One region of the Halomonas sp. M1 genome, then DNA from elsewhere that is predicted to be linked to it. Evidence: predicted binding sites of a transcription regulator. Region 1 holds the regulator's gene; the other holds the start of a gene.
What was found. Region 1 encodes FliA, which starts transcription of late flagellar genes. Its sites were predicted from a motif close to CTAAAGTTNNNNNNNNNNCNGCCGATA; they were not measured.
Positions count from the first base shown of each region.

Region 2: the regulator FliA is predicted to act here: its motif matches at 2,660-2,686, upstream of fliD (flagellar filament capping protein FliD).

Region 1 covers NZ_CP121119.1:2,600,537-2,605,491, forward strand. The annotation lists gene flhF (flagellar biosynthesis protein FlhF) at 1-663, shown strand, start outside; gene P8S54_RS12010 (hypothetical protein) at 660-1,226, shown strand; gene P8S54_RS12015 (flagellar protein FlhE) at 1,319-1,756, shown strand; gene P8S54_RS12020 (RNA polymerase sigma factor FliA) at 1,784-2,482, shown strand; gene P8S54_RS12025 (MotA/TolQ/ExbB proton channel family protein) at 2,522-3,337, shown strand; gene P8S54_RS12030 (OmpA family protein) at 3,342-4,001, shown strand; gene P8S54_RS12035 (sensor domain-containing diguanylate cyclase) at 4,038-4,955, shown strand, end outside.
Region 2 covers NZ_CP121119.1:2,844,765-2,849,719, forward strand. The annotation lists gene P8S54_RS13145 (nucleoid-associated protein) at 1-45, shown strand, start outside; gene P8S54_RS13150 (TerB family tellurite resistance protein) at 156-620, shown strand; gene P8S54_RS13155 (serine hydrolase) at 744-1,751, opposite strand; gene P8S54_RS13160 (hypothetical protein) at 2,180-2,509, opposite strand; gene fliD (flagellar filament capping protein FliD) at 2,766-4,112, shown strand; gene fliD (flagellar filament capping protein FliD) at 4,345-4,955, shown strand, end outside.

The DNA of each region.
Region 1 (4,955 bases):
GCCGTCCATTTGCTGCCTACGCTCCCCGACACCGAAGCGCTGGCATGGTTGGAAGCCCAACACCTGACCTGGGTCAGCTTGGTGCCTGCCAGCCAGAGGGTATACTTCCAGGGCACGCGTTGTGCCCAGCGCCAGTTATTTATTGATAGCACGCTTACGCACCATATAAGCGTGCGTTTTCGTGGGCAGCCTATGCAGCTGTGGAGTGCCTATGCAGAAGTGACTGACGCGTCTGGCACTGCTCTATTGGCATGGTACGGAGAGGTTCGTGACCCCGAAAGCGCTAAGCGTATTGCTCGGCGTTACTGGTTAAGCCCTGCTCGATTAGGCGCTGATGCGCTCTCTTTACTGGCGACCCAGCTGCAAAGCGAAGGGGTCACCGCGCTGACGAAGCGGGCATGGCAGCAGCTTAAAGAAGCCGACAGTGGTGATGTCAGTGCTGAAATACGCCTGCTCATGGCCAGCGGCGTTGCCGCCGTAGCAGGGCATTTGGACAGTGCCGACGATGATGCTGCCCTGGCCCTGCGCACCGACCTGATGCTGCTGCTAGGCACCCAGCGAAAACGGCGCGATACCGCCTTGCTCGATGGATTAGTGCATTCCTTTATGGCCCGCGATGCGATTCGTCAGCTAGGTAGCGTGAGCCGAGAGGGCATGCTATGAGCAGCCAAGACCAGGCAGCGGGGCTGCGAAAATGGGCGGATTTACAGCGTCAGCAGCGCGGAGACATACCCGAAGATACGCTGCCGGATGAGCCAGCTCCCGCAGAGCCAGTCTCAAAGGAAGCGGCTTCTGTTTACGCTGCATCCGCCATGGTGCCAACCGTAGAGGCACCGCCCACGCCGAAACAGCCGCTGGTGGTGGTGGGCTTACCCACCCATCAGCACCAGGTTAACAAGGTAAGAAGCCGCCTCAGCCAGTGGTCGGCATTGGGGCGCCGCTGGGCAGGCGACCCAGATGACTGGGACATTCACCTGGTTGACCCTGCTACAGCTAATCTGCCATTACTAGTGGCGCGCTACCCGCGCTGGGCGTTGTGGGTAAGTAGCGATGCGGATGCGTTTATGCCGATGTACCGAGTTTTGCGGCAAGTGCATGACAACAAAGGTCCAAAGCGCCTGTTGGCGCTGCATGAGCCCCACTTGCCACGCCAAGGATTACTCGATAACTTGCGAGAAGCTGCCGCAGGTTATTTAGACACAGAACTGCTGCTGCTTGCCCGATAAGGGCTGCAGCGTTTACAAGCAAGCGGGTATTGGCAGAGAAGTACTGGCAGATAAGTACTGGTCACTATCTAGTAGCGTTACTGGGAGCACCCATGCAGCGACAAAGCAGGCAGGGTAGGAGCATCTTAAAGGTGGTCACGTTGAGCATTACGGTGTCGCTCATCGCAATGGGGTTGGCAAGTAGCGTACAGGCAGCACCTGGCAGTTGGAGCAGCCAAGTTCCCAGTGTCATGGTCGCCATGAGCGACCGGGTCAGCAGCAGCCAGCCCATCGTAGCGCCCAGCGCAGCGCAAGTGGGAAACGCAGTGATTGATCGGATACAGTGGCGGTATGAGGCGCCACCGGCGTCGCCAGTCAATGCTTGGCTATGTCACCCTGAACAGTGCATCCCACTTAACAGCATGCGGGGTTCCACTATGGCATTAGCCGGAAAGCACGCCGATGCGCCGCTGTACTTTCGTTTTGCCTTAACGCCCGGCCAGCGGCCGGTGCGGGTACAGGGGCTGCAAGCCATCGTGAATTACCAGTAAAAAGTGTTTTAGCCGCGAGGCACGAGGATGTATACAGCACAAGGCAGGATCAAACAGAGTGAGCTGTTAACCCAATACATGCCACTGGTGAGACGTCAGGCCTTAACGCTGCAGGTGAGGTTGCCCGCGAGCATCGAGCTAGATGATCTTATCCAGGCGGGCATGGTGGGGTTGTTAGAAGCCCTTGGGCGCTTTGATGCGGCCCAAGGTGCGACATTTGCCACCTTTGCCAGCCAGCGAATCCGTGGCGCGATGATGGATGAGCTACGCACGCGCGACTGGCTACCCCGTAGCGTGCGACGTTCGGCCAGAGCGATGGATGAGACGGTGCGGCGGCTGGAGCAACAGCTAGGCCGCGCTCCCGAAGAGGGGGAAATCGCCCGTGATTTAGAAATGCCGCTAAGCGACTATCAGCAGCTACTCAATGACACCAACAGCGGCCAACTGCTGCCGTTTGAAGAGCTGGTGACAGAGGGTGGTGAGCCTAGTAGCGGCGCTGGCAATGTGCTCTTCGACCAGTTGTTGGACGCTCAGCAACGTCAAACCTTGATTGAAGCGATTGAGGCGCTGCCAGAGCGAGAAAAGCTATTAATGGCGCTGTACTACCAAGAAGAGATGAACTTAAAAGAGGTGGGTGCTGTGCTGGGGGTTACCGAGTCCCGTGTCTCCCAGCTGCATAGTCAGGCCGTTAGCCGTTTACGCGCCCGTTTGCACGACGCCAATTAATCTCTCACTCACTTATTTGAACCCGGCGAGGAGCCGTTGATGAATCCATCTACGCTGATCGGTATATCTGCCAGCATTCTACTGCTGGTAAGCGTGCTGTTTTTTACCGCAGAGTCCCCAGAAAGCTTTCTTAACTTACCGGGGTTAGCGATTGTCATTACCGGTACGCTGGCCGCTACGTTTATCAGTTACCCGCTGAAAGAAGTACTTCGGGTAGTGCGCTTGGTAGGCTTAGTGTTTCGCCGTGAAAATACCTATGTTCGAGATGACATTAACGAACTCGTGTCGATGTCTCGGCTATGGTTTAAAGGCGATGTTCGGGCGGTGGAAAAAGAGCTTGAGCACACCCGTAACCCGTTTCTACGCACGGGCATTCAACTGGTCATTGCCAATACCAAAGAGGATGAAATCTTCGACATGCTGCGCTGGCGCATAGCGCGGTTAAAAGCGCGCGAGCATGCAGAGGCACAAATTTTCCGCACGATGGCCACTTACGCGCCTGCCTTTGGCATGATTGGTACGTTGGTGGGGTTGGTTAACATGCTTGAAGTCATGGATGCGGGCGACTTAGAAGTCATTGGCCCGCGCATGGCCGTTGCCCTGCTCACCACGTTTTACGGTATTTTGCTCGCCAACCTAGTGTTTAAGCCTATTGCCGTTAAGCTTGAGCGTCGTACCGAAGAGCGCCTCATTACCATGAACATGGTGCTTGAAGGTATATCGCTCATCACCAAACGTCGCCTACCGTCGTTTATTGAAGAAACACTCAACTCCTTTGTTGCCAACTACCACGACGAAATACGCGATGCTACTGTAAAGCCACGCACCACGCCTAGCCCCGCGACAAAAGGGTAGCGACATGCTGAACAGTGAAGCCCGTCATGCGCTGGAAATGCCCACTGCCGAAGGCGAGGGGGATGAGAGCTGGTTAACGAGCTATCTGGATGTATTGACGCTACTAATCACCCTGTTTGTCCTCCTGCTGGCGTTAACGCCGCCAGGCGGGGGAGAAGCGGCAGATAGCGACAGAATGCGCTCGGCCAGTGCGATTACTGCGCTGCCCCTGGCAACCTTAGCCACTGGTATTCAGCCTCGTCACCAGGGGCTAAGGCCGCAGATGGCGGGGCTAAATATTCCCGGGGTCAGTGTTTCCCAAGGCCGTGAAGGCCTTACCCTGCGTATTGATGATAGCCTTTTGTTTCCCAGTGGCGATGCCGTGCTAACGCCCCAAGGGCAGAATGTGCTAGAAAACCTGATAACGGCGCTTGAGGCCTTTGAAGGTCAAATTTCGGTAGAGGGGCATACCGATAATATACCCATTGCTACTCCTCGGTTCCCCTCGAATTGGGAGCTCTCGGTAGGGCGCGCGATTGCGGTTGTGCGCCACCTTGAACGCCAGGGAGTCGCTGTTTCACGAATGCGGGCGGTCGGATATGCCGACACCCAACCCATGGAAAGTAACGCGACCGCAGAAGGGCGAGCAGCCAATCGGCGCGTTGAGCTGTTGCTAAAGCAGTAGCTTGAGGGTGAATAGACTTTTTTCGAGGCTATTTTCGTGCCGAAGCAACACCCTTTACTTCAGTCGTTTGGTGCTTTGCTGGTGTTGGATGCTGACAGTCGGCGCATTCAAGCTTTCAGTAGCAACCTTGCCGCACTGGTTGGCACGACCGTTACCGACGGGCGTGATCAGACGCTGTCGGAAGTGCTGGGTAAACGCCTAAGCCAGCGGCTACGCCACGAGCTACAGGGCCAGCAGCGCTTGGCCGGGCCGCTAACCTTTACCCGCCCGGCGAGCCCAACGCGCTTTCAGCTTTATGCCTACCGTTCAGGCGCCTACGTTGTGGTAGAAATTGAACCATTAACACCGGTTGGTAAACGGCGCTTGTTAGGCACGGTGAATGAGCGCCTGCTCAGGCTGACGGAAGCGAGTCATCAAGAGGAGTTGCTTGACTACCTAGTGCGGGCTGTTCAGGAGTTGACCGGTCACGACCGCGTGTCGATCTGCCACTTTGACAGCGACTGGCACGGGCTGATCGTCGCCGAAGCATGCGGTAGCGGCTTACCGTCACTGTTAGGTCAGCGTTTTCCCTCCAGCGACTTTCCCCTTTCCTTACGCCTCGCCTACGAGCGCCATCCGGTGCGCTTAATTGAGGATGTGGCAGCGCCCAGTGAATACTTAGTCCCCCGTGACTTCCCTGTGGCACTTAACGATAGTTTTCTGCGTGCCCCTGCCCCAGAGCGTCAACGCTATCTGCACCGTCTTGGCGTTCGCGGGGCGTTAAGCGTTGCTATGCAGAGCGATACTGGCCTTTGGGGGCTGCTGTTTTGTTATTCGGCGAAATCACACCCGGTGGCCCCTCCGGTGCGTGACGCAGTGCGCATGCTGGTGCAAATGGCGACTCAGCGCCTGCTGCTGCTGCGGGCACGCCAAGAAGCGCGCTATCTACAGCGCGTGCAGGATAGCTTGGCGCTT
Region 2 (4,955 bases), 240 kb from region 1:
GTGCCCAAGCAGCTAAAAGAGCAGTTGGCTAAGCGTAAGGAGTGAGGGGAAAGTAGTGAAGGTTGGAGTGTTGACGGGGGGACTGTGGTGCGTAGCGCGGCACTAACTGCGGTGGTAGAAGTCGTAAGATAAGGTTTTACAACAGGAGAAACAGCGTGCTGGTTGCTATCACTAACTTCTTCCAACGGGCGCTGGCGGAGCCAGAGCAGCGTGAAAATCGAACCATTACATTAGAACTAGCCACCGCGGCGCTGCTGTGCGAAGTGATGCGCGCCGACTATGACCAAAGTGACGCCGAACGCGCCGCGCTCAAACAGATGTTAACCACCCGTTACCAGCTAAGCGACAGCGAAGTGACCGAGTTAATGGCGCTGGCGGAAGCAGAGGTGGATGATGCGGTGGATCACTACCAGTTTGTCAGCCTAATTAAGCAGCACTACGGCTACGACCAGCGCTGCGAGCTGGTGGCATTAATGTGGCAGCTGGCCTGGGCAGATGGCAGTATCGACCCGCTTGAAGAGCACCGCATACGTCGGCTGGCAGACCTTTTACATGTGAGCCACGGTGATTTTATTCGTACCAAGCTGCAGGCAAAAAAGCCGTGTGCCGCCGATGAGTGATGCCCAAGATAAGGCCACCCGCTTAACTGATCTAGTTGACGCCCTGGAGCAAATAGCGCGCGAAACGCCAGCGGTCAGCGAAGATCAACTTAGTGGATCAACATAGCAATTCAACATAGCAACTCAACGTAGCAGCTCAACGACCAGATCATTTAACTGCTGGTGAAATTGGCCGCCCGGAGAAGGGGGCGTTGGGTCGGACGTAATCACCACGGTCATTTCCCGCTCTGGAATGACATAGAGCGCCTGACCACCGTAGCCCCTGCCGTAATACACCGGCACATCCGCAAGCGTCGTAATAAACCACCCGAAGCCGTAACCATCCCCTGTCCATGGGGATTGGCCTCTGGGTGTCCACGAGTCTTCAACCCAGCCTTCCGGCAGCACCCGCTGGCCCACTCCGCTGTCATCGACGACCATGCCATCATTACGATACAGCTCGCCGATCTCTATAAGCGCCCTGGGTGAAAGCTGCATATCATTGCCGCCAAAGTAGATGCCCTGGGGGTCGCGCAGCCAGGGGGGTATCGCAATGTTCAGCGGCTCCCCCAGCAAACGCTGCGCAAGGGCGTGAGTGGTTTCGCCACTTGCCTGGGTGAGTGCCGCAGAAAGCAAATGGCTAGTGCCCGTGGAGTAGAGCATGCGCCCACCGGGTTCATCCACAAACGGGCGGGAGAGTGCGTTATTCACCCAATTGTTGCTGGCGACCCAAGCGCTGTAGTTGCTGCCGGAAGTACGCTCTAACCCCGCCTGCTGGGCCAGCAGGTGCGCCACGGTAATCTCATTCACCTGCGGGTCAGCGCCGTTGGGTAGCGAGCCTAACATCGCCACCAAGGTTTGCTCGGTAGACTCGATCGCTCCCGCCTCAATGGCTGCGCCGGTAATGGCCGCCAGCACGGTTTTGGAAAGCGATTTGATATTGGTAGGTGCAGCGACGCCCGGGCCACCCTGATGCAGTTCGTGAACAATACTGCCCTGGTGAGCAACGACCACCGCATGCACACGGTCTAGTGCCGCCGTTTTCTGGTCGAGCGTGACTAGCGCACTGGTACTAGGTGCGTCAGCCGTTGCGCTAGCGCTAAAAAGCAGTGAGATAGCGGCACAGAAAATCAGTAGCACAGGTAAACGCATAGCAGCACCTTGGCAAAGAGCGGTGGCAGATGGGTAAAGAACAAGCAAAGGTTCGAGGCTAAGATACAGGAGAGGTTCAATCACGAAGTGATGGGGGCATTATGCAAATTGATCAAAAGCCTGCTAGGCTTGAATTGTTCGCTTTAAGGTAAGCAACCCTTTGATTTCTCTAAAACGCAAAAAGCAAGGAGTGCCGTTATGCGTAGCATTATTTACATCGTAGGTTTAGTGGTGGTAGTTCTGTTTGTTCTATCGATGCTTGGCCTGCGTTAATCCAGCACGCCCCGACGTAGCAAAGCGCCTGCAGGTAATTGGCTTCAACTAGCCCCTGCGGGCGCTTTGTATTTTTAAATATCTTTTTTCAAATCACTGGTTTTAAAGCAGTGATTTCAAAACCGCCAGTGTCACGTACTGGCAAGCAGCAAGCGCTACGCGCAGTCTGCGGCCCCTTGGCCAAACATATCGAACATCATCTCTCGCCCCATAGCCGTTAATACCAAACGGTGGTAATCGTTAAATTCCGCGGCACCGCTCTCTTCAAGCACCTGCTGGCAAGCCTGCCAGTGGTTATGCTGCGCGCTTAGCTGGTTAAGCTCGCGCTGGGTAAGGCCGCGCTGGGGCAGAGTGAGGGTTTCAAGTACGTGGCCGCTGTCGTAAAGCAGCTCGGCAACGGTAGAAAGACAGTGACGCAGGCTGCGCTGCACATGGTAAGCGGCCGTAGCGACTTGGGGTGCGGGCTGAAACACCGGGGAAGGCATAAATGTTCTCCTGCAAACAGGACCAAAACGGGCTTGTTGCAGTGCATTATAAAGCAATGAGGGTGTTAGACCAAGGTCTACATTCGAGATGTGCGTTAAGCTGTCATTTACATGCGGTAACTATTGAATGCTTAAAAGTTTTCTTTAATGTTTAAGTTTAGGGTTTAATAGTCGATAACTTTAAATTATAGATCGACATTCAACAGATAAGCAGCGTCAAGATAGTAGAGGGCGTTTTAAAAAAGGACGGTATTGTATGGCTACCATTTCATCACTCGGCATTGGCTCTGGGCTAGACTTGAACGGCTTACTGGATCAGCTGCAGGAAGCTGAGCGAGGCAAGCTCGAACCCATAGAGCGTCAACTGGAAACCCAGCAAACCAAAATTTCCGCTTACGGCCAGCTACAAAGCTCCCTTGCTCAGTTTCAAAGCGCCTCCGCCGCGTTAAACGATAGTGCGCTGTATGAAAGCCTTTCCACCAACGTAGGCGGTAGTGCCGTTACCGCCGCTGCAGACGGTGAAGCGCAGCCCGGCAACTACAACGTAACGGTTGACCGATTGGCGAGCGCTGGCACGCTCGCGACAAATTCGGTCGCTGATCCTGAAGCTTCTCGCACTGATACAGATCGTACCTTAACCTTACAGTTCGCCGGTGATGACCAGCCAAGTGTGCCGGTGCAGATTGCTGCTGGAAGCTCCCTTGAATATATTCGCGATGCGATAAATGCGACCGAAGATAGCGGTGTGTCTGCCTCGATTATCTTTGATGGTGAAGAGTATCGTTTAGCGCTGAACTCTACCCAAACCGGTGAAGCAGCTTCCGTATCTGGCCTTGAATGGGATGGTGCTGACAACCCTCTAGCGGCTGATGTCATTCAAGCGGGTCGAGATGCCTCGTTAAATGTTAACGGCATCGCGATTACCAGCCCTACCAATCAAGTGGAAGGCGCTATCCAAGGCGTAACGCTTAACCTGCAAGAAGAGGGCAGCAGCACCATTGCCGTAGAGCAAGACACCCGCGCCGTGCGTGAAGCCGTTACCAGCTTTGTGGATGCCTATAACGACCTAAAAAGCACCATGGGTGAGCTAACCAGCTTTAACCCAGAGACAGGTGAAGCAGGCGAGCTAAACGGTGACAGTGCTACCCGCTCGGTGGAGTCCCGCCTGCGCAGCGTACTCAGTGGCGGTGTGGAAGGCCAGTTCTCCATGCTGAGCGATATTGGTATTTCGCTACAGCGGGATGGCACGCTTGAAATTGATGATGGTGCGCTGGATGACGCCATTGCCAATAACCAAGACGCGCTTTCGACGTTTTTTGCCGGTGATTCAGCTGAAACCGGCATGGCCGGCCAATTGAACCAAACCATTGAGCAGCTGCTAAGCCCCAATGGTGCCGTCACCGGAGCCATCACTGGTGCTGAAAACCGCTCTGAATCATTGGTTGAGCGTTACACACGTATGGAGCAATCCATAGAGCAAACTATCTCCCGCTACCGTACCCAGTTTGGTCAGTTGGATGGCATGATCGCCCAGATGAACCAAACCAGCGATTACCTCACCCAGCAGTTTGATGCACTGGATGCCCAGCTAGGCCGTAGTTAACAATCGGTCGTGATGCCCTAAAACGCCTGCGCCAAGCAGGCGTTTTTGTTAGATAACCCTCCCGCCTTCTTTGAAAGCTCGAAAAAGCGCTAAAGTTATGCGCTGTTCTGTCGATAAAGATAGTATCTATTTTATGGGGGCGCTGAGTATCACTGCGCGCGCCCGTTCGGTTGTTTAAAAATGGCTTATTTAAATTAGCCATGGTTTAGCTTTTGCACTGAGGAAATCCCGCATGGCGACAATAACCTCTCTTGGCGTTGGTTCTGGCCTTGACCTAACAGGGCTGCTTGATCAGCTTCAGGAAGCCGAGCGGGGCAAACTTGCGCCGATTACGCTTCAGAAAAAACAGCAGCAGGCGAAAATTTCCGCGTTTGGCCAGCTGCAAACGTCGCTGAATGCGTTTCAAGACTCAGTTGCGAAAATTAACGACCCCAAACTGTACCAAAGCCTTTCCGCCAGCGTGCGGGGCGATGCCGTTAAAGCCACCACCACTGCCAGCGCACTGCCCGGCAGCTACCGGGTGGAAGTGACCCAGCTTGCCACCTCCGGCACGCTGGCCTCTAGCCGGGTAGATAAACGCGACGCAGCGCTAAACCTGCAAGGCGCTACGGCGCTGCAGCTCAATTTTGGTAGCGGCGATTCTGTCGACATCGACATTGCCCCCGGCAGCAGCCTTTCCGCGATTCGTGATGCTATTAACGCCAACAAAGGAGTTGGTGTTAACGCCACCATCATCAACGACGGCCAAGGTTACAGGCTGGCGCTAAGCTCTAAAGAGACAGGGGCCGATGCCTCCATTGATGGCTTTAGTTTTATCGATGCTGACAAGCAGCCAGTGACGGG